3 regions of the Nesterenkonia sp. CL21 genome follow, and region 1 is predicted to be linked to each of the others. Evidence: riboswitches for the same ligand, from Rfam matches in the RefSeq annotation. Region 1 holds a riboswitch; each other region holds the start of a gene.
The links. Region 1 has a riboswitch for S-adenosylmethionine ahead of Q7C18_RS09295 (flavin reductase family protein). Riboswitches for the same ligand answer to the same signal wherever they lie in the genome.
Positions count from the first base shown of each region.

Region 2: it holds a riboswitch for S-adenosylmethionine, as region 1 does, so the genes downstream of both, Q7C18_RS10425 (methylenetetrahydrofolate reductase) here and Q7C18_RS09295 (flavin reductase family protein) in region 1, are expected to answer to the same signal.
Region 3: it holds a riboswitch for S-adenosylmethionine, as region 1 does, so the genes downstream of both, Q7C18_RS12825 (nitrite/sulfite reductase) here and Q7C18_RS09295 (flavin reductase family protein) in region 1, are expected to answer to the same signal.

Region 1 covers NZ_JAUTWR010000005.1:28,743-35,772, forward strand. Annotated here, with positions in the region: gene Q7C18_RS09280 (ABC transporter permease) at 1-315, opposite strand, end outside; gene Q7C18_RS09285 (aliphatic sulfonate ABC transporter substrate-binding protein) at 315-1,424, opposite strand; gene Q7C18_RS09290 (ABC transporter ATP-binding protein) at 1,615-2,370, opposite strand; SAM riboswitch class I at 2,498-2,618, opposite strand; gene Q7C18_RS09295 (flavin reductase family protein) at 2,733-3,350, opposite strand; SAM riboswitch class I at 3,361-3,477, opposite strand; SAM riboswitch class I at 3,691-3,802, shown strand; gene Q7C18_RS09300 (ATP-binding cassette domain-containing protein) at 3,810-4,763, shown strand; gene Q7C18_RS09305 (methionine ABC transporter permease) at 4,763-5,425, shown strand; gene Q7C18_RS09310 (MetQ/NlpA family ABC transporter substrate-binding protein) at 5,517-6,473, shown strand; gene Q7C18_RS09315 (MetQ/NlpA family ABC transporter substrate-binding protein) at 6,470-7,030, shown strand, end outside.
Region 2 covers NZ_JAUTWR010000006.1:58,589-65,618, reverse strand. Annotated here, with positions in the region: gene metE (5-methyltetrahydropteroyltriglutamate--homocysteine S-methyltransferase) at 1-1,393, opposite strand, end outside; gene Q7C18_RS10425 (methylenetetrahydrofolate reductase) at 1,577-2,581, opposite strand; SAM riboswitch class IV at 2,644-2,783, opposite strand; gene Q7C18_RS10420 (thermonuclease family protein) at 2,969-3,685, shown strand; gene Q7C18_RS10415 (LytR C-terminal domain-containing protein) at 3,721-4,251, shown strand; gene Q7C18_RS10410 (hypothetical protein) at 4,346-4,723, opposite strand; gene Q7C18_RS10405 (hypothetical protein) at 4,826-5,764, opposite strand; gene Q7C18_RS10400 (SDR family NAD(P)-dependent oxidoreductase) at 5,892-6,677, opposite strand; gene aceA (isocitrate lyase) at 7,017-7,030, shown strand, end outside.
Region 3 covers NZ_JAUTWR010000009.1:53,068-60,097, reverse strand. Annotated here, with positions in the region: gene Q7C18_RS12845 (ABC transporter substrate-binding protein) at 1-563, opposite strand, end outside; gene Q7C18_RS12840 (GTP-binding protein) at 567-1,949, opposite strand; gene cysD (sulfate adenylyltransferase subunit CysD) at 1,949-2,893, opposite strand; gene Q7C18_RS12830 (phosphoadenylyl-sulfate reductase) at 2,895-3,629, opposite strand; gene Q7C18_RS12825 (nitrite/sulfite reductase) at 3,626-5,350, opposite strand; SAM riboswitch class I at 5,354-5,440, opposite strand; gene Q7C18_RS12820 (ABC transporter substrate-binding protein) at 5,604-6,566, opposite strand; gene Q7C18_RS12815 (ABC transporter permease) at 6,580-7,030, opposite strand, start outside.

The DNA of each region.
Region 1 (7,030 bases):
CCCGCGCTCGAACAGCTCCACCCCGGCGGCCAGCACCGACTGCGGAGTCGGCAGCTGCACCGGGGAGAAGACGCCGGCCGCGGTGACGCCGTACCAGAGGGCCAGCAGGACCAGCGGCACGATCGCTCCGATGAGGACCCGACCGCCGGGGATGCGACGGACCCGAGCAGGCACTCCAGCGTCCGGACTGTCCGGGCCGGGCACCGGCCGGGGTGCGGCTGAGTCACGGTCGCCCAGCACCCGTGCCGGCTCCGCGCTCTGGTGGCGGCCCTCCTCGTCCCGGGTCCGAGCGCCGTCAGGCAGCGTCTGGCTCATCACTGATCATCCTCGTCGTCCTCGACGATCGTGGCCTCGTCCTCAGAGCCCTCGGCGTCGGTGGCCTGCCGGTTCTCCGCGAACTCCGGGTGGAACAGCGTCTCGAGCGCCTCGTCGATGCTGTCCTGGCTGGAGACGTCGCCGGTGTCGAGGAAGATCGGACCGACCTCCTGCAGCACCTCACGCTGGGCGGCGCCGGGGACCGGGTCGACGTCGAAGTTCGACCGCTCCCGGATCACCGTCTCGGCGACCTCCAGGTCGATGTTGCTGTGCTCGGCCAGGATCTCGGCCGTCTCCTCGGGGTTCTCCTGAGCCCATTCGCGGGCCTGCTCATAGACGTCCACGACGGTCTGGGCGACGTCGGGGTGGTCCTCGATGAACGACTCGGTCGCGTTGATCACGCTGTAGGTGTTGAAGTCCACGTTCCGGTAGAACAGCGTCTCGCCGTCGGCCTCGGCTCCCGCCATGATCGGGTCCAGTCCGGCCCAGGCGTCGACGTCGCCGTTGGCCAGCGCGCTGCGGCCGTCCGCGTGCTGCAGGTTCTGCACCTCCACATCGCCCACCTCCAGGCCGGCCTCGTGCAGGGACTGCACCAGGAAGAAGTACGGGTCGGTGCCCAGCGTGGCGGCCACGGAGACGCCCTCGAGGTCGCCGACGTCGGTGATCCCCGAGTCCGGCGAGGTGACCAGGGCGGCCCACTCCGGCTGGTTCTCGATGAGGATGATCTGCTGCGGGGCGCCGTTGGCGCGCGCCAGCAGGGCGGCGGAGCCGGCCGTGGACCCGACGTCGATGGCCTCGGCACGCAGCTTCTCATTGGCGTCGTTGGAGCCGTGGGACTGGATCCATTCCACCTCGGTGCCGGCCTCGGAGAGCTCCTCTTCGAGCCAGCCGTGCTCCATGATCACCAGGCTGAGCGGGTTGTAGGTGGCGAAGTCGAGGGTGAGCGTGTCCAGTTCGCCCTCGGCGGTGCCGCCGGATCCCTCGCCCTCCACGCATCCGGTCGCCAGCAGAGCGACGGCCGCGCCGGCGATCGTCGCGGAGGCGGCGCGTCGGAACCGCGGCCGCGGGAAGCGGGCAGGGGAGAAGGAGGTGTCGGTCTGACTGGGCATGTCGTGAAGGGACCTTTCGTGCGTGGGTGGGAGCCGCCCCGGTCGAGCTCGGGCTCCGCCCGGCCGCGCCGAGCGGAGGCCGGGAGCGCCCGGGCCGCGCGGCCTGTCAGTCCTGAGCTGTCAGTCCTGAGCTGTCAGTCCTGAACTGTCAGACCTGAGCGGAACGTGCGGTCCGGCCGGGGCGGGTGGGCTAGTGCGCGTCGACGCCGAGGCCGGCCAGGAGCTCGCCGCGCAGGGCGGCCAGCTCGGCGGAGGCACGGTCACGCGGCCGGCTGCCCGGAACGGTGAGCAGTCGGGAGACGGTGGCGCCCTCGCGGGCGGGGTCCACCGGGTCGGAGCCGAGCAGCAGGATTCGGTCGGCCAGCTGCAGGGCCTCGTCGACGTCGTGGGTCACCAGCAGCACCGTGGTGCCGGTCTGCGCATGGACGTCCAGGAGGAGGTCCTGCATCTTCAGCCGGGTCAGGGCGTCCAGGGCGCCGAAGGGCTCGTCCAGCAGGAGCACGCCGGGGCGGCGGGCCAAGGCCCGGGCCAGCGAGGCGCGCTGCGCCATGCCGCCGGAGATCTCCCGGGGGCGAAGCTGGGCGCGCTCGGCCAGGCCGACCAGTTCGAGCAGCTCATCCACTCGCCGACGGCCCTCCGCCGCGGACACGTGCCGCGGCAGCCCGAGGGAGACGTTGCGGTGCACCGAGCGCCAGGGCAGCAGCCGAGGCTCCTGGAAGCCGACGGCGGTCCGTTCGTCATAGGTGCGCACCGGGGTGCCGTCGATGATGACCTCACCGGAGCATCCGGCGTCGAGACCGCCGACGGCGCGCAGCAGCGTGGACTTCCCGCAGCCGGAGGCGCCCAGGATGGCGACCACCTCGCCGGGGGAGATGTGCAGGTCGACGTCGTGCAGGACGGTGCGTCCGTCGAAGGCGCGCCCCACACCGCGCAGCTGCACGTCCATCGAATGCGTGGCGGCCCCTGCGGGGGCGGGACGGTCCAGCAGAGCGACGCCGCCGGAATGCTCGGAGAGGTGCTGGTCAGACTCGTGCGTCACGAGTGCGGGTGCAGACGAACCCATAGGAAATTCACTCCCATCGATCCTGGCGGTAGCACCTTTTCTGATGCGACGGGCACAGAGAGGCCGATCGACGCATCCGAAGGTTGCTGCGGCGTCACAGAGCCAGATCTCTCAGCCGCTCGGGATGGTGTACGTGCTCAACCCTACGCGGATCAGCGTGGGCCGGGCAAAGGTGATGTCACAGTGTGAGACATGTGGGGTGGCGTGGGCCCGACGACGGTGCCCCCGGATGCAGGGGGATGCCCTCAGGCTTCGGGAGACAGCGGGCCGAGGCTCTTGAACTCGCTCTGGTGGAACACCAGCGCCTCGGCGGAGTCCTCGACCGCCAGGTCCAGCAGCTCGAGCACGACGATGTCATGGTCGCCGGCCCGGACCTGGTCGTAGATGCGGGTGGTGAAGGTGACGGGCGCACCCTCCAGGGTGATCGACCCACCTGTGCCGATGCTTGTCCTCAGGCCGGTGAATCGGCTCTCCCGGTCCTTGGAGGCGATCTTCCGGCACAGCTCCGACTGGCCGTGCCCGATCAGTGACACTCCCAGCTCGGTGTCCGCCCCGGCCAGCTTCGGCCAGGTGGTGGAGCTGTGCTGCACCGCCACCGTGGCCAGCGGTGGCTCGAGCGAGACGCCGATGGTGAAGGTGGAGGCCACGAGCCCTTCCGGGCGGCCGTCCACCTCGGCGGCGACGACCACCACCCCCTGCGGGAAGTGGCCGAAGGTCCGGCGCAGCTCCAGCGGATCGACGTCGGCCAGCCGGGTGGCGGCGCGGCCCACGGCGGGGCGGGCTCCGGTGTCAGCGGGCGCGTGCGGCACGGTCTCCTCCACGGTGGTCGTGGGGCGCTCGGCGGCGGCCAGTGCGGTGCTCATGGCGGATCAACTCCCATCGGTCCTGGCGGTAGCACCTTTTCTGAAGGACCCGCCGGAGGGGGCGGATCGCATCCGAAGGTTGCTGCGGCGTCGACGAGCCAGATCTCTCGGCCGCTCGGGATGGTCTGTGTGTCCAGCGTACGGCCGCAGAGAGATGTGATCAAAGAACCGTTCGCAGGATGAGACGCGGCGACATATTCCGTCCAGCGGGCGCGCAGGATGCGTCCAGAGTGTGGCTCCCTCAGTCCGAGGGGGCTGTACATTCTTACGCCTCGTGACATGAACTCAATCCGCTGACTTGACGATTGTTCATCTGCTGCGCGTATGGTTGACCCCAACGAACCCATCCAGAGCGACTGAGAGATCTGGCTCGACGACGTCGCAGCAACCACCCGGAGCAGCCGTGCCCAGTGCGGCCCGGGGAACGGTGCTAACGCCAGAGACGATGGAGAATGCCCGATGATCTCACTGCGCCATGTGTCCACGTCCTTCCCCGCTGCCCGGGGCAAGGAGCCCATCCACGCCGTCGATGACGTCTCCTTGGAGATCCCCCGCGGGAGCATCCAGGGGATCATCGGCTTCTCCGGCGCCGGGAAGTCCACGCTGCTGCGCAACATCAACCTGCTTGAGCGCCCCACCTCGGGTGAGGTGCATGTGGGCGGGGTGGAGCTGACCGCCCTCGACGACGAGGCTCTGCGTCGCGCCCGGCACCAGATCGGCATGATCTTCCAGGGGTTCAACCTGGTGAACAATCTGACCGTCGCCCAGAACGTGGAGCTGTCCCTGAAGTTCGCCGGCGAGAAGGACCGTCGCGTCCGCCGGCGTCGCGCCGCCGAGGCGCTGGAGATCGTGGACATCACCGACAAGGCCAAGGTGTACCCGGCCCAGCTCTCCGGCGGGCAGAAGCAGCGGGTGGCCATCGCTCGCGCCCTGGCCACTCGGCCGGAGGTGCTGCTGTGTGACGAGCCGACCTCCGCCCTGGACCCCTTCACCACGGCGACGGTGCTGCAGTATCTCGCCGACGTGAACCGCGAGCTCGGCATCACCGTGGTCATCGTGACCCACGAGATGGAGGTCATCAAGGCCCTGGCCGATCACGTCGCCGTCATGGAGTCCGGCCGCGTGGTGGAGCAGTTCCCCGCCCGGGAGCTGCAGCGCGAGGGCTTCGCTCCGCACACCTCCATCGGCCGGTACCTGGTCAGCGACGGCATCAGTGTGGACCGTGACGGCGGCGCCCGGACGCAGGCGCCGACGCCGAGCGGGGACCAGGGTCGCGCCGCAGAGTCCGCAGAGTCCGCAGAGTCGGCAGAGTCCGCAGAGCCGCCGGCGCCCCAGGACCCGCCCCGTGGCCCCCGGAGGCTCGCGGCCTCTGAGCTGCTCGCCGCCGTGCCGTTCGAGGGAGGTCGTCGCTGATGGAACGCATCCTCGAACTGCAGCCCGAACTCGTCCAGGCCATGCTGGAGACCTTCGCCATGATTGCGGTGGCCATCCCGCTGGCGGTGCTGTTCGGCACTCCGCTGGGCATCTGGCTGTTCATCCATGCCCCGGGCGGAATCGCTCCGCTGCCCCGCGCCCATGCGCTGGTCAGCGGGATCGTCAATATGGTCCGCTCCTTCCCGTTCCTCATCCTGCTGATCGCGATCATTCCGTTCACCCGGCTGGTCGTCGGCACCACGGTCGGCACGGCGGCTGCGATCGTCCCACTCACGGTCAACGCCATTCCCTACTTCGCCCGGCTGGTGGAGCAGAACATCACCCAGCTGGGGTCCGGGGCGGTGGAGGCCTCCCGTGCCATGGGGGCCACTCGCGGACAGATCATCCGCAATGTGCTGCTGGTGGACGCCAAGCCGGCGATCATCGGGTCCATCACGATCACCACCGTCAGCTTCATCTCCTATTCGGCCATGGTCGGACTGGTCGGCGGCGGCGGAATCGGCGACTTCGCCATCCGGTACGGGTACTACCGCTATGAGACCGCGGTGATGATGGTCGCCATCGTGCTGATGATCGCCCTGGTGACGCTCGTGCAGTTCAGTGGCACCCGCCTCGCGCGGCTCACCGACAAGCGCATCTGACCACCGGCCGGTTCGGCCGCCCCTGCGCTCCGTGCGCACTCCTCCATCCCGGCGTGCAGGTCGCTGCACCCTGACAACGAAAGCTTGTGACATGCCCAGAACACTGACATCCTCCGGCGTCTCCGGCGCGCTCGGGCTGACCGGGGCCACCGGTTCGCTCGCCTCCTCCCCGCTCGGGCGCCGCGGCCTGCTGCTCGGCGGACTCGCCGCAGTGGGGACCTTCACCCTGACCTCCTGCGGGCTGGCCGACGCCGTGGGCGACGACGACCGCACGATCAGCATGATCGTCACCGAGTCGGCGCCCTTCCAGGACCCCACCGAGATCGTCAAGGACATCCTCGCCGAGGACGGCTGGGAGCTGGAGACCACCTACGTCACCGACATCATCCAGCCCAACCAGGTGGTGGCCCAGGGGGAGTACGACGCCAACTTCTTCCAGCACATCGCCTACCTGCGGCAGTTCAACCAGGACAACGGCACCGATGTGGAGCCCGCGTTCTCCGTCTACTACGCGCCCAGCGGCATCTTCTCGCTGCAGCATGACAGCATCGAGGACCTCCCCGACCGCGCCCAGATCGCCCTGGCGGTCGACACCGCGAACAACGGCCGCGGGATCAAGCTGCTCGCCGACGCCGGGGTCCTGGAGATCGACGAGTCCAAGGAGGTCACCGAGCTCTCGCAGCGGGACATCATCGACAACCCGAAGGACTTCGAGTTCATCGAGATCGACCAGCAGTCCGCCGCACAGACCCTGCCGGACGTCGACGCCGGCTTCGCCTTCGCGCGGCTGGTCGCCGAGGCGGGCCACGACGTCGCGGAGACCGCGCTGATCCTGGAGGACGACGACGACGTCCGCATCCCCTTCACCTGCGTGGTCGCCGGGGCGCCCGGCTTCCAGGACACCGAGAAGGCCGCCGCCCTGCAGGAGGCCTTCCAGTCCGAGGAGGTCCAGCAGTGGTTCGAGGACTACCTCGACGGCGCCATCGACTTCACCGACGAGTTCACGCTCGACACCGTCGAGCCGATCTGGGAGGACTTCACCGCATGAACCGCAGCACCATCGGCCGTCCCTCCCAGACCCCCACACTCTCCCGGCGGCGGCTCCAGCGCGGTGCACTGGGCATCGCCGCGCTGGCCGCCGTCGGGAGCCTCACCTCCTGCGGGCTGGCCGACGCCGTCGGGGACGAGGACCGCACCATCAGCATCATCGTGACCGAGTCCGCGCCCTTCCAGGAGCCCACTGAGATCGCCAAGGATCTGCTGGCCGAGGAGGGCTGGGAGCTGGAGACCACCTATGTCACCGACATCATCCAGCCGAACCAGGTGGTGGCCCAGGGTGAGTATGACGCGAACTTCTTCCAGAACTTCGCCTACCTGGACCAGTTCAACTCTGACCACGGCCTGGACATCGAGCCGGTGTTCGCCGTCTACGAGGCCCCCGGAGGGCTCTTCTCGAGTGAGCACAGCGAGCTGGGCGATCTGCCCGAGGGCGCCCAGATCGCGCTGCCGGTGGACACCGCCAACAACGGGCGCGGCCTGAAGCTCCTCGCCGACGCCGGGCTGCTGGAGATCGACGAATCGGTCCCGGTCACCGAGCTGTCCCAG
Region 2 (7,030 bases), on a different contig from region 1:
CCCGGCGGTGCTCGGCGGCGGCCCGGCGGCGGTCCTCCGGCAGCACCTCGTCCAGACGACGGCGCACCGCCTCCACCCGCACCTGCGGGTGCCGTTCACGCAGCCTGCGGCGGGAGGCGTCATCCGCGCGCAGCCCCTCCAGGGCGTCCGGACCTGCAGTGAGATGACCGGCCAGCGCCAGCACCTCGCCGACCTTCTGGTCCGCGAAGGCGAGCCAGCCGGCCACCTGCGGGTCCAGCTGCGTCTCGCGGGCTGCGTCATGGGGGACGTGCAGCAGCGACGTGGAGCTGCTGACCGTCACCGGGCCCTCGTGGCGCTCCCGCAGCTGGTCCAGCAGCCCGGCCGCCCGGGCCACATCGGTACGCCACACGTTCAGCCCGCCGACGATGCCGGCGGCCACGGTCCGTCCGGCAAGCGGCGCCAGGCCCTCCTTCGCCGGCAGCGCGCCGCGCTCCAGGTCGAGGCCGACCGCCTCGACGCCGGCTGCGCCGAGGGCGGCCAGCGCGTCGTCGCCGGCGGTGCCGTAGCTCACCGGGACGAACAGCGCCGGACGCGCTGTGAGCCCGGCGAACGCGGTGTAGGCGGTGCGCAGGCCGGTGACGATCTGCTCCCGCGGGACGTCCCATCCGTCGGAGGCCAGTGCGGGCTCCTCCAGTTGCACCCAGGCGGCACCGGCGTCATGGAGGGCGCCGAGCAGGGCGGAGTAGGCGGCCACCAGCTCATCGAGCCGGTCGAACCGAGACTCCTGGGCGAGGGCGCCGTCGGTGCCGCCGGTGGGGCTCTCGGCGGAGCTGACGGCCTTGGCCAGCAGCAGGAAGCTCACCGGGCCCAGCAGGGTGGGGCGGGGGAGGGCCGCGCCGGCCGTCTCGGCGGCCAGGTCGCGGAAGGCACGGAAGCGCTCGACGACGGCGTCCGTCTGAGCGGAGAAGCCGACGTCGGGCTCGATCTCCGGCACGTAGTAGTGATAGTTGGTGTCGAACCACTTGGTCAGCTCCAGCGGCTCCACCGTGGAGGTGCCGCGGGCCAACGCAGAGACCAGGGCCAGGCCCTCGCCGGTGTCCGGGGAGGTGGCGGAGAAGCCCGCCTCACGGAAGCGCCGCGGCACCAGGCCGAGCAGCACGGAGGCGTCCAGGACCTGATCGATCACGGCGCCGTCGGCCGGGATCGCCGAGTCCGACTCCAGGCCCAGGCCTGCCAGACGGCCCAGGGTGCGGGCGCGGTGAGCGTGGATGGCCTCGCGCAGCGCAGCGACGTCGCCGCCGCGCCAGTGTGCCTCCAGCGCCTTCTTGATCGCCCGATTGGGTCCGATGCGCGGGTAGCCGAGCACGGTCGCCGGCAGGGCGGGAACCTGAGCGGGCGGCTGGTCCTCGGGGCGGGCAGGGGTGGTGGTCATGATGTCTCCTCTGTCAGATGTGTCAGATGTGTCTGGGGTCAGATGCAGGTGATGGACGGATCGCATGGGGTGCCCGGACTGTTCGTCCCGGGTGACGCGGCAGGGCGCACCAGGACAGCCGACCGCGATGCGGTCCGCAGGAATGAAGGGGCCCTGTGCGGCAGGGAGCGGTGCGCTCCGGGGTCAGGACAGCTCGGGCAGGACCCGCTGCTGACGTGCGGCGTCTCGGATCCTCAGGTGATCGAGGATCGCCAGGGCGGCCGGGTGCTGGTTGAAGGTGAACAGGTGGAGGCCGGGACATCCGAGCTCCAGCACCGCGTCGATCAGGTTCAGAGTGGCGGCCACCCCGCGGCGTCGTCGTTCGGCCGGGTCGGCGACGTCGAGGTAGTCGAGCAGGTGCTGCGGCACCGGAACTCCCGAGATCTCCTCCAGGCGTCGCAGCCGCTTGGGGCTGGTCAGCGGGGCCAGTCCGGCGACGACCGGCAGGTGGATGCCCTGGGATCGGGCGTCGTCCACCAGGCGGGCGTAGTCCTCGGGGTCGTAGAAGACCTGGGTGATGGCGTAGTCGGCGCCGGCCTCCTGCTTCTCCCACAGTGCGCACAGGTCCGCCTCGTGGTCCCGGTCCGTGCCGGAGGGCGGATAGGCGGCCACTGAGATGGACACCGGGCGGGCGCCGGGCCCCTCGGGCGGGTCGAGGCGCTCCTGCTCCACCTCCCGGACCAGACGCACCACCTCGGCGGCGCGGTTCAGGCCTGCAGGCTGGTGGATCCACTCCCGGGCACCGCCCGGTGGGTCCCCGCGCAGGGCGAGCACGTCCCGCACGCCGAGGTCCAGCAGCTGCTCCACCGAGCGGCGCACCTGGGCGCCGGTGCTGCCTGCGCCGATGAGATGCGCCATCACGGGGGCGGGAGTGCTCCGGAGCAGGTGCCGGATCACCTCCAGATTCGCTCCCTCGGGCTGGTTGTGGCCGTGGGTGACGGAGAAGTAGTCCGGGCCCGCCTCGGCCAGCAGTTCGATGCTGCGCCAGGGGTCACGGCCGTCGCGGGCAGGCCGCGGCGGGAAGACCTCGAAGGAGATCAGCGAGCGTCGTCGGGTGCGCTGCACCAGATACGAGGTGTGCGGCGCGTGGTCGTCAGATTCCAGGGCGTGCTGAGACAGAGTGCCGGCGGACGGCACGGATGGTGTCATGGAGGGTCCTCCGTGTGGGGCGTTCATCATCGTTCATGAGGCGCCACAGGGAGGCTTCCCCTGCGCCGTGCTTGCCGCTGAAGATAAATCCACCTCGGTGAATATGAGCTTCGCGGCCGGATCGTCATCTGGGGCACCCCGTCACGCGGGAAAGGGTTGCCGACCGGCCAAGCCAGAGCCTGTGTGACCGGTTCTCGTGATCCTTGTGTGGTCTTGACGTTAGCACGGGCCCGTGGTTCGGGGAAGACCCTCGACAAGGGATGACGTTATGTGAACATATTGAGGTGCCTCCTGCACAAACTGGCAGCCAGCGGAGCTCGACGGCCCTGTGGGGGTCCTCGGAGGCCTCCGGGCTCCCTGTCATGGCCTCCGGATACGCTGGTCCCCATGGTCGACCGGTATCTGAAGAATGCGATGCGCCGCAATGCCCGCAAGGCGGTGCGACGCTCCCTGCGCACGGCTTCCCGCGGAGGTTCGGGCGGAGTGTCTGGGGGAGTCTCCGGGGGAGTGTCCGGTGGAGTGTCTGGTGGTGGAGCGGCGGGACGCCGGCGCCGCCGAGGCGGCAGTCAGGGCCTGCTGTGGTGGTTGCTCGGGCTCGTGCTGGTGGTCCTCCTCGGTGCGCTGATCAGCTGGATCCAGAGCCCGGGAGAAGGTGCCGCGCCGTCGCCGTCGGAGGACGGCGAGGTCGCCACCCTCGTGCGCGTGGTCGACGGCGATACGCTCGTCGTGGAGCTGGACGGACAGGAGGAACGGGTGCGGCTGCTGAACATCGACACCCCGGAGTCGGTGCATCCCCATCAGCCGGTGGAATGCCTGGGGCCGGAGTCCTCGGCGCATATGGAGTCACTGGTCGCCCCGGGGGATCCCCTCGTCCTTGAGTTCGACCACGAGCGCACGGACCGCTATGACCGCCTGCTCGCCGGCGTCTGGGCCGATGACGTCCTGCTGAACGTCCAGATGGCCCGGGACGGATTCGGGGTTCCCGTGCACTACCCGCCCAACGACCGGTTCCTCAGTTCCGTGGAGGATGCCTGGTCCCAGGCGGAGGATGACGGCGTCGGGCTCTTCGCCGATGATCTCGACTGCGAACCGGCCCTGCCCTGACGCCCTCGGGGCGGGGCCCGAAATAGGATGGGGGCATGAGCAGCTCCCCGACGCCGGCGACCCGGCGGCAGAAGATCGCCGTCGCAACCAGCACCATCGGCGTCCTGGGAGGGATCACGGTCGGCAGCTGGCTGATGATCGACGGCACCATCGACATTGCGATCGTCGGCGGCGGCTCCATCCCCGCCGGGGAGGACTGTCCCAGCCGCATCCTGTCGCCGGTGGTCCCCGAGAGGGTGCCGGTTCAGGTCCTCAATGCCACCAATGAGCCGGGACTCGCCGGCGACGTCGCCGAGGATCTCACGGATCGCGACTTCCGGGTGGAGGCGGTGGACAACGACTATTTCGCCGACACCGGCTTCGAGGCCATCATCCGTGCCGGTGAGCGAGGGCTGCGGCAGGCCTACACGGTGCAGCACCACATCCCCGGAGCCCTGGTGGACGTCGACGACCGCGACGACTTCACCGTGGACGTGGTCCTGGGCTCCGAGTTCGCCGGCCTGCAGGATGTCGAGGAGATCGAGATGGAGCCCGGCCGGCTGGACTGCGCGGGCTCTGGACGCTGACTCCGCCTGTCGACCGCCGGAGACGACGATGGGCCGCCCCGAGTGACTCGGGGCGGCCCATAGTGTGGTCGCGCTCAGGCGGCGTGGGGGAGGCTCAGGCCTCGGCGGCCTCGGCGCCCTTCCAGCGGCGCGCGCGGATGAACGAGCGCACCCCGGTGATGATGTAGACGATCAGCAGGACGAAGGTGATGGAGCTGACGACGACGGCGGCGGGCCGCTCGGCCTCGCCGGCGAACAGCGCGCCCAGCTGCATCACGTTCATGGAGGTGCCGAAGACGCCGAGCAGCGCCACCACCAGGGCGATGTGGATGCCGACCTTCGCGTTCTTCAGGCCGATGAGGCCGCTGATGAGCAGCACGACACCGAGGATCGCGGGGATCAGCGCGGTCCAGCTGGCGAAGGACGTGGCGATGTAGGCGATGACGCCGAGCAGGATCAGAATCCCGCCCAGGCCGATGGTGATGCGGGGCATGGTGCTCCTTGGGGTCGAGGGGAACGGCTTCTTCTACAGAGTGTAGTAGAACTGAGGGGTCGGCGAGGAGGGGTGATGTGCCGGCTCCCGCCTCTCCGCCTGTCAGCGGACCTTCGTCCAGGTGCCGCAGGACTCCGAGCTGACCACCAGCTGCTCCTGGTCGCCGAGGGTGATCTGCAGCGGTTCACCGAACTCCGGGGCATCGCGGGGGATGAATCCGGAGTCCAGGATGTGGCCGTCCCCGCGCAGGTCCCGGAAGATGTCCCACCAGCAGAGCATCGTGTCCTCGTCCCAGTCCAGTTCATAGGTCCCGGGCTCCACGTGTTCACCGACGACGTGCATGCCGGTGCCGAACTGGGTCTCGGGCCTCTCCGGGACGGTGTCCTCCAGGGGCAGCCAGTCGCCGCAGTCCACCGAGTCGACCACCTCACCGTCCTCCAGGACGGCGATTCCGCGGTCATCGGCCCCCGTGCGCCGCACGGTGGTCTCACTGGCGTCGGCGTAGATCACGTAGAAGCACGTCGCATCCGTCGGGCCCGAGCCGGGGTCCTGGCGGTAGGCGCCGGGCGCGATGTCCTCCCCGACCACGAGCCCCTCGCCGTCCGAGAAGGCCTCGCCCCCGGCGGGGAGGAGGTCCTCATGGGCCGTCTTCTCCGGCCGTGCCTCCGCGCCGAGCAGGCCGACGGCCCGGCCCTCCCGGCTCGCACCCTGGTCGTCGGCTTCCTGGGGTGGTGTTCCCCGGTGGGGGTTGGCGGTCAGGATCAGTCCCCCGACCAGGAGGACCAGCAGCAGGCTCAGCCCCCCGATGACGGCAAGGCCCCAGCGGTACTCCTCGAGGAACCCGCGACTCGAGGACGTTTCCGCAGCCCCGACCCCGAGCTCGGCGTCGGACTCGAGCTCGGCGTCGGCGTCGGCGTCGGGAGCGGGCGACGCTGCGGCGTCAGGGCATGCAGGAGATGCGGCGGAGTCTGGGGATGCAGGAGAGTCGGCGGACTCGGGCGCATCAGACGGCATGGGCTCGTCCGGACGCGCTGTGCTCATCGATCGGTGGTCTCCATCCGCTGGGATGCGTGGTGTCGCGGACCCCATTCAACACCAGAGACGTGGCCCTCGCAGTCCGCCACGCACGCGCGTCAGCAGGTGAGACGGACCGCGGCGCTGACCTGTGTCATCGAGGCTCCAGGCGGACCGCGCCGTCGAGCCGGATGACCTCGCCGTTGAGCATGGGGTTCTCGATGATCTGCCGCACCAGCAGGGCATAGTCGGCCGGCCGGCCCAGTCGCGCCGGATGCGGCGTCTTCGAGGCCAGAGACTCGCGGGCGGCCTCGGGGAGCCCGGCCATCATCGGCGTCTCGAACAGGCCCGGGGCGATGGTCACGCTGCGGATCTGTGAGGAGGCGAGCTCGCGGGCGACCGGCAGCGTCATCGAGGCCACGGCGCCCTTCGATGCCGCGTAGGCGACCTGTCCGATCTGTCCCTCGAAGGCGGCCACGGAGGCGGTGCTGATGAGGACGCCCCGGTCCTCGCCGTCGAGCTCGTTCTCGCGCATCGCCGCCGCGGCCTGGGCCATCATGTTCACCGTCCCGCCCACATTGATGGACAGCACCTTCATGAATCCCTCCAGGGGAAGCGGTCCTCCGCGGCCCACCAGTCTGCCCGGGGTGGCGACGCCGGCGCAGTTGACCACCACGCGCAGCGGCCCGAGCTCCTGCGCCTCGGCCACGGCACGCAGGGCCGTCTCGGGGTCGGTGACGTCCCCGGGGCAGAAACGGGCGCGATGCCCGAGGCGTGCCACCGCCTCGGTGCGTGTGACGCCGTCGGGGCCGGTCTCGCCGTCGTCGGGAAGGTCCACCACGACGACACCGGCTCCGGCGTCGTGCAGCATCTGGGCCGTCTCGCGTCCGAGCCCGGAGGCCCCGCCCGTGACGATCGCGCTGGCCTGGGTCAGATCCATGGAAGAGTCCTCTCGCCGTCAGGTGTGGTCTGTGCCACCAGACTACGGCGGAGCGGGGGCAGGGCCCAGAGGGGCGCCGTACGGTCGATCTTCGCGTCGCTGAAGCGCGTTTGCTTCGGCTTCCGCCACCATCCCCGGTGATCCGGCGTGAGTTCCCGCACTTCTTGCAGGAATGCGAAGAACTGCAGATCTTTTCTCAGATTCCTGTGGTCAGGGGGTTCAAGAGGGCCGAAAACTGGAGATGTACCAACCACTCGGTACCAACCACTGGTCGACGATCCATTGGTCACCGATTCGAAGGAGAACACTGTGACTGCCACCGTCAACGCAAGCACTGACATCCGCGGAGACTT
Region 3 (7,030 bases), on a different contig from region 1:
TGGGTGCCGCCCAGCTGCGGCGTCGCCAGCTCGCGTCCCGCCAGGTCCTCCGGAGAGTCGATGCCCTCCCGGACGATCAGCTGCACTCCCCCGCTGGCGGCACCGGAGACCACGACCACACTCTCCCCGCCGGACTGCGCGTAGGAGTGGATGGCCGGGTTCGGACCGATGAAGGCGGCGTCCACCGCCCCCGCGGTGAGCGCCTCCAGCGCGGCCGGACCGGCGGTGAAGGTCTCTGCATGGAACGCCGTGCCGTGCAGGTGCTCGGCGAACAGGTCCTCCTGCAGCCCCACCAGGGCCGGTGCGTGGGTGACGTTGGGGAAGTAGCCCAGCCGCAGCTCCTCAGCCCGCTGGTCACCGGCGTAGAGCTCCTCGGCCGAGACTGCCTCGGGCTCATCGTCCTCCTGCGGCCAGGTGGTGGCCAGCACGGCCGTGCTGCCCACCAGCAGGGCCGTGCCGGCCCCGACGACGACGGCGAGCAGCCGACGCGGGCCGGGGGCCCGGGTGAGCACCCGGCCGTCAGGGGCCGTGGTCTGCTCAGCGGTGATGCGGACGCGGCCCATGGCTCACTCCGCCAACCAGGCGTCGTCGTCCTGGGCCTCGGTGTCCGCAGCGGCGGGCAGGCGCACCATGCCCGCGGCGAGAGTGTCTCCGCTCTCCGGGTGGATCAGCAGCACCGCGCCGGTGCGCTTGGCCACGGCGTAGTCGTCCACAGGCAGGGCACGGGCCAGCCGCACGGTCACGGTGCCGATGTCGTTGAGCACCAGCTGGTCCGTGGGCCGGGACGTCAGGCTGGCCAGGTCGAGCCGGTCGGTGACCTCGCTGACCAGTGCCTTGACCGTCTCGGTGCCGTGCTTGACCAGCACCCGGGCACCGTCGGTCAGCGCCCCGTCGCCCAGCCAGGCCAGGGACAGGGTCAGCTCGTCGCGCTCGACGGCGGGCGCCTCCGGCGCGGCCAGCAGGTGGCCGCGGGCGACGTCGAACTGGTCCTGGAGCTCCACCACCACGGACTCGGGCGCGGCGGCCCGGTCAGCAGCGTCCACGGGGCCCGTTCCCTCGGCGGCGGCCTCCTCACCGGCGGCACGCGCCTGCAGAGCCGTGCGGTGGACTGCGCTCACCGTGGTGCGGTGGCCGCCGGGCTGGATGAGCACCTCATCTCCGGCCGCCAGCGACCCGGAGACGATCTGCCCGGCGTAGCCGCGGAACTCCGAGTGCGGCCGGATGACGGTCTGCACGGGCAGCCGCAGCGGTTCGGTGCGGCGGCGGGCGTGGTCGGCGTCCGGCAGCTGCTCCAGGATGGGCAGCAGCGCCTCGCCGTCGTACCACGGGGTGTGGGCGGACGGGGCGACCACGTTGTCTCCGCGCAGGGCGGAGACCGGCACCACGATCGGTGCGGTGGCGCCGGAGGCTCCCCCGTCGTCGGCCTGCAGCTCGGCCGCGATGCGGGCGACGTCGGCCTCCACGGTCCGGAAGGCGTCCTCCCGGTAGTCCACCGCGTCGATCTTGTTGACCGCGATGATCACGTGCTCCACCCGCAGCAGGTGGGCGACCGCCAGATGGCGGCGGGTCTGCTCCACCACGCCGTGTCGGACGTCCACCAGCAGCACCACGGCATCCGCGGTGGAGGTGCCGGTGACGGTGTTGCGGGTGTACTGGACGTGCCCGGGGCAGTCGGCCAGCACGAAGCTGCGCCGATCGGTGGCGAAGTAGCGGTAGGCCACATCGATGGTGATCCCCTGCTCCCGTTCGGCGCGCAGGCCGTCGGTCAGCAGGGCGAGGTCGAGCTCCGCGCCGTCGTCGCCGAAGCCCCGTTCCTTGGAGGAGCGGGCGACGGCGTCGAGCTGGTCGGACAGGATGGCCTGGGCGTCGTGGAGGAGGCGGCCCACCAGAGTGGACTTGCCGTCGTCGACGCTGCCGGCGGTGGCCAGCCGGAACAGTGTGGCGGTCATCAGAAGTATCCGTCCTTCTTGCGGTCCTCCATGGCGGCCTCGGAGAGCCTGTCGTCGGCGCGGGTCGCACCGCGTTCGGTGATGGTGGCGGCGGCCACCTCGTGGAGCACCGCGGTGTTGTCCGCGGCCTCAGAGAGCACCGCCCCGGTGCAGGACATGTCACCGACGGTGCGGTAGCGCACGCGCAGCACCTCGGTGGGCTCCGCCGCGGTGGGGCGGCTGTGCGGACCCACGGCCCGGATCATGCCGTCACGGTGGAAGACCTCGCGGTCGTGGGCATAGTACAGCGGAGGCAACTCGATGTCCTCGGCGGCGATGTAGCGCCACACGTCCAGCTCGGTCCAGTTGCTGATCGGAAAGGCCCGCACGTGCTGGCCCGGCCGGTGGCGTCCGTTGTAGAGGTTCCACAGCTCGGGGCGCTGGCTGCGCGGATCCCACTGGCCGAACTCGTCGCGCAGCGAGAGGATGCGTTCCTTGGCCCGGGCCCGGTCCTCGTCCCGCCGGGCGCCGCCGAAGACGGCGTCGAAGCGGCGCTGCGCGATGGTGCGCAGCAGCGGCACCGTCTGCAGCGGGTTGCGGGTGCCGTCGGCGCGTTCGGTGAGCTCGCCGGCGTCGATGAGCTCTTGGACGCTGCCGACCACCAGCTCCAGGCCGAGGCGCTCCACGGTGCGGTCACGGAAGTCCAGGACCTCCTCGAAGTTGTGACCGGTGTCGATGTGCACCACCGGGAAGGGGATCCTCCCGGGCCAGAACGCCTTGGCGGCCAGGTGCAGCATGACCACGGAGTCCTTGCCGCCGGAGAACAGCATGGCCGGCCGATCGAACTCGGCGACGACCTCCCGGATGATGTGGATGGACTCGGCCTCCAGGCGGGCCAGCGCGGACTGGCCGGCGAGGTCGACGACGTCGGCGGCCCGTGGGGCCGCGGCGGTGGCGGTGGTCATCTCAGGCTCCTGTGGCGGTGGTGGTGTGGATGCCGCATTCGACCTTGCCGCTGCCGGCCCAGCGTCCGGAGCGGGGGTCCTCCCCCGGGGCGACCTTCTGGGTGCAGGGTCGGCACCCGATGGACGGATAGCCGTTCTGCAGCAGCAGGTTGACCGGGAGGTCATGGCGGTTCGAGTGGTCGACCAGGTCGTCGAAGGTCCAGGGGGCGACCGGGTTGACCTTGATGAGTCCGTGGAGCTCGTCGAAGGTGACCAGCGGCGTGTCCACGCGGGTGGGCGCCTCATCCCGGCGCACTCCGGTGAACCAGAGCTTGTAGCCGCTCAGCGCCTCCCCGAGAGGCTCCATCTTGCGCATCCGGCAGCAGGCGGCCGGGTCCCTGCCGAACAGGTCCTTGCCGTACTCGGCGTCCTGCTCCGCCACGGTCAGCTTCGGAGTGACGTCGACGACGGTGACGTCGAGACGACGGGCGACCTCATCTCGGGCGGCCAGCGTCTCGGTGAAGTGATAGCCGGTCTCCAGGAACAGCACGTCCACACCGGGCAGCTGCTCCGCGACCAGCGCCGGCAGGACGGCATCGGCCATGGAGCAGGCGACGGCGACGTCGGCGGTGTCCACATGCCGTGCCGCCCAGCCGATCACCTCCTCGGCGGGGGCGTCCCAGCCGAGCTCCTCGGCGCCGGCGGCGGCCAGGGCGCGCAGCTCCTGGGTGAGGGCGATGTCGGTCGCGGCGCTCATACCAGCTCGACCTCTCTCTTCTGCAGCTCGGAATCGTCCACCCGGTGGCTCCACTGGGCGAAGGTCTCTCCCGTCTGTCGGCCGTCCAGGTACCGGCGGACCAGCAGCTCCACGTAGTCCACGAGCTCCTCCGCCGTGACCTTCAGCCCTCGCACAGTCCGGCCGAGACCGGCCTCATCGCGGTCCACGAAGGTGAGCCCGCCGCCCAGGTGGACCTGGAAGCCGGGGGTCTTCTCCCCGTCGGCGTCGGGCAGCAGCTGCCCCTTCAGCCCGATGTCCGCGGTCTGGATGCGGGCGCAGGAGTTGGGGCAGCCGTTGATGTGCAGGGTGAGCCGCTCCGGCATCTGCTCGGCGACGTCGGCCAGCCGCTCCTCCAAGGCATCGATGGTCCGGGCCGCCGTGGTCTTGGTCTCCACGATGGCCAGCTTGCAGAATTCGATGCCGGTGCACGCGATGGTGGAGCGCCGGAAGACGCTGGGCCGGGGATCCAGCCCCAGCTCGGCCAAGGCGGCACAGACCGTCTCGACGTCGTCTTCGGCGATGTCGAGGACCACGAGCTTCTGGTGCGGCGTGGTGCGCAGACGGTGGGAGCCGTGACGCTCCAGCAGGTCCGCCAGCTCGATCAGCAGCGTCCCGGAGACCCGACCCACGGTGGGGGTGACGCCGATGTAGCACCGGCCGTCCTTCTGCCGGTGCACGCCGACGTGGTCCCCGGGAGTGTCCGGGGCGGACGGGGCCGGCCCGTCGGTGAGCGTACGGCCCAGGTACTCGTCCTCGATGACCTGGCGGAACCTCTCCGGCCCCCATTCGGCCAGCAGGAACTTCAGCCGGGCCTTGTTGCGCAGGCGACGGAACCCGTAGTCGCGGAAGGTCTGGGTGACGGCATGCCAGACCTCGGCGGCCTCCTCCTGGCGGACGAAGACTCCCAGTCGCTCGGCCAGCCGGGCGTTGGTGGAGAGCCCGCCGCCGACCCACAGGTCGTAGCCGGGGCCATGCTCCGGGTGCACGACGCCCACCAGGGCGAAGTCGTTGATCTCGTGGACCACGTCCTGGCTGGGGTGTCCGGTGATCGCCGACTTGTACTTCCGCGGCAGGTTCGCGAGCTCGGGATCGCCGATGTAGAGCCGAGCGATCTCCTGGATGACAGGGGTGGGGTCGATGATCTCATCGGCGGCGATGCCGGCCACCGGGGAGCCCAGGATCACTCGGGGGGTGTCTCCGCAGGCCTCGGTGGTGCCCAGGCCGACCGCTTCGAGGCGGCGCCAGATCTCCGGGACGTCCTCCACGGCCACCCAGTGCAGCTGGATGTTCTGCCGGTCGGTCACATCGGCGGTGTCCCGGGCGAAGTCTCGGGAGATCTCCCCGATGACACGCAGCTGCTCGGTGGTGAGGGCGCCGCCGTCGATGCGGACCCGCAGCATGAAGAACTTGTCGTCCACCTCTTCGGGCGGCAGCGAGTTGTGGGCCCCGGCCGGCACGCCGGGGCGACGCTGGGTGTAGAGGCCCCACCAGCGAAAGCGGCCGCGGAGGTCGTCCGGGTCGATCGAGTCGAAGCCCTGCTTCGAGTAGATCGTCTCGATGCGCTCCCGGACGTTCAGCCCGTTGTCGGCCTGCTTGAACTCTTCATTGTGGTTCAGCGGCTCGGTGCCGTCGACCTTCCACTGCCCGTTCGGGCGCTTCTTCGGCCGGCGGGCGGACACGGCGGACACGTCAGTGCTCATGCTCCTCCATCGCTCCTGGCGTTAGCACCCGGCTCTCCCGGGTTGCTGCGGCGTCGTCGAGCCAGATCTCTCAGCCGCTCTGGATGGTTGCTGGTGTGAGCACCACGCTACTGGACGCCAGACGGAAAACGAAGATTCCACGTCATATGTCGTCATCTATGTTCATGTGTTCATATGAGTTGCGCGACGGGGTGAGACCTCCCGCAGACACGCGCCATCGACTCCCCGGCGAGGCCGGGCCCTGCTCCGCGGCTCAGGCCTCGTCGAGGCCCTTCTCCGCCAGCCAGTCGGCGGCGACGTCGGCGGCCGACGCCTGGTCGTCCACACTGACGGCGTTGAGCCCGTTGAGCTCCTCCTGCGTCAGTTCGGCCGTGACCTCCTCGATGAGCGCCGCGGCGTCGTCCCCCACAGAGTCGGAGACCAGCGGGAGGATGTTCTGCGGCAGCACCAGATCCTCCGGGTCCTCCAGCATGACGAGGCCGTTCTCCTCGATGGCTGGATCGGCGGAATAGATGTCGGCCACCTGAACGTCCCCGTCGAGCAGCGCCTGCACGGTCAGCGGCCCACCGGAGTCCTCCACCGGGACCAGGGTGACCTCCACCCCGTAGACCTCCTGCAGACCCTCAGGGCCGTAGGGACGAGTCTCAAACTCCGAGTTCGCCGCGATCCGCAGATCCTCATCCACGTTCGCAAGGTCACCGACGCTGCGCAGCTGATGCTCCTGTGCGAACTCCGCGGTCACCACGAAGCTGTCCTGATCGGTGGCCTCCGCCGGCTCCAGGGCGCTGATCCCCTCCGGGAGGCTCTGCTCCAGTCCGGCGAGGATCTCCTCCAGGTCGGAGGCCTCAGCCTCCGCGTCCACGTACTGCAGCAGGTTCCCGGCATATTCGGGGAACACGTCGATGTCCCCGGCCTCCAGCTCCGGCATGTAGACCTCGCGCTGGCCGATGTCGAACTGCCGGTCCACCTCGTGGCCGCCCGCCTCGAGCCGCTGGGCGTAGAGCTCCGCGATGATGGTGTTCGAGTAGTACTGCTGGGAGCCGACCACCAGCGCGCCGCCCTCGGCGCCGGCGTCGTCGTCTCCCCCGTCAGCCAAGGGATCCTCGGCCCCGCAGGCGCTGAGAGCCAGCGCGGCGAGTCCCAGCAGGGCGGCGGAGACGAGGGCAGGACGGCCGAGACGGCCGGGGGCGGGGCTCGAGCAGGACACGGGGACCATCCTCTCCTGGAGCTCAGTGGATCCCGGGGATCCTCCTGAGAATCCGTAGGGCTGCGATGAACAGGGCGTCGACGAGGATCGCCACGGCGATGACCACGAAGGACGCTCCCAGCATCATGGCATAGTCATGGTTGCGCAGGCCCAGGAACAGCGGCCGCCCCAGTCCCCCGGCCCCCACGTAGGCGGCCAGGGTGGCGGTGGCGATGACCTGCAGGGTTGCCAGACGCACCCCGCCCAGGATCAGCCGCAGCCCCAGCGGCACCTCCACGGTCACCAGCACCTGCCACGGGCTGAGCCCCTGGGCGCGCGCGGCGTCGACCACGCGGCGGTCCACCGCCTCCACCCCCGAATAGGCGCCGGCGATGATCGAGGGCACCGCCAGGACCACGAAGGCGATCATCGGGGCCTTCAGCCCGATCCCCACCGCGAGGCCGGCCAAGGTGATGATCCCCAGGGTCGGCAGA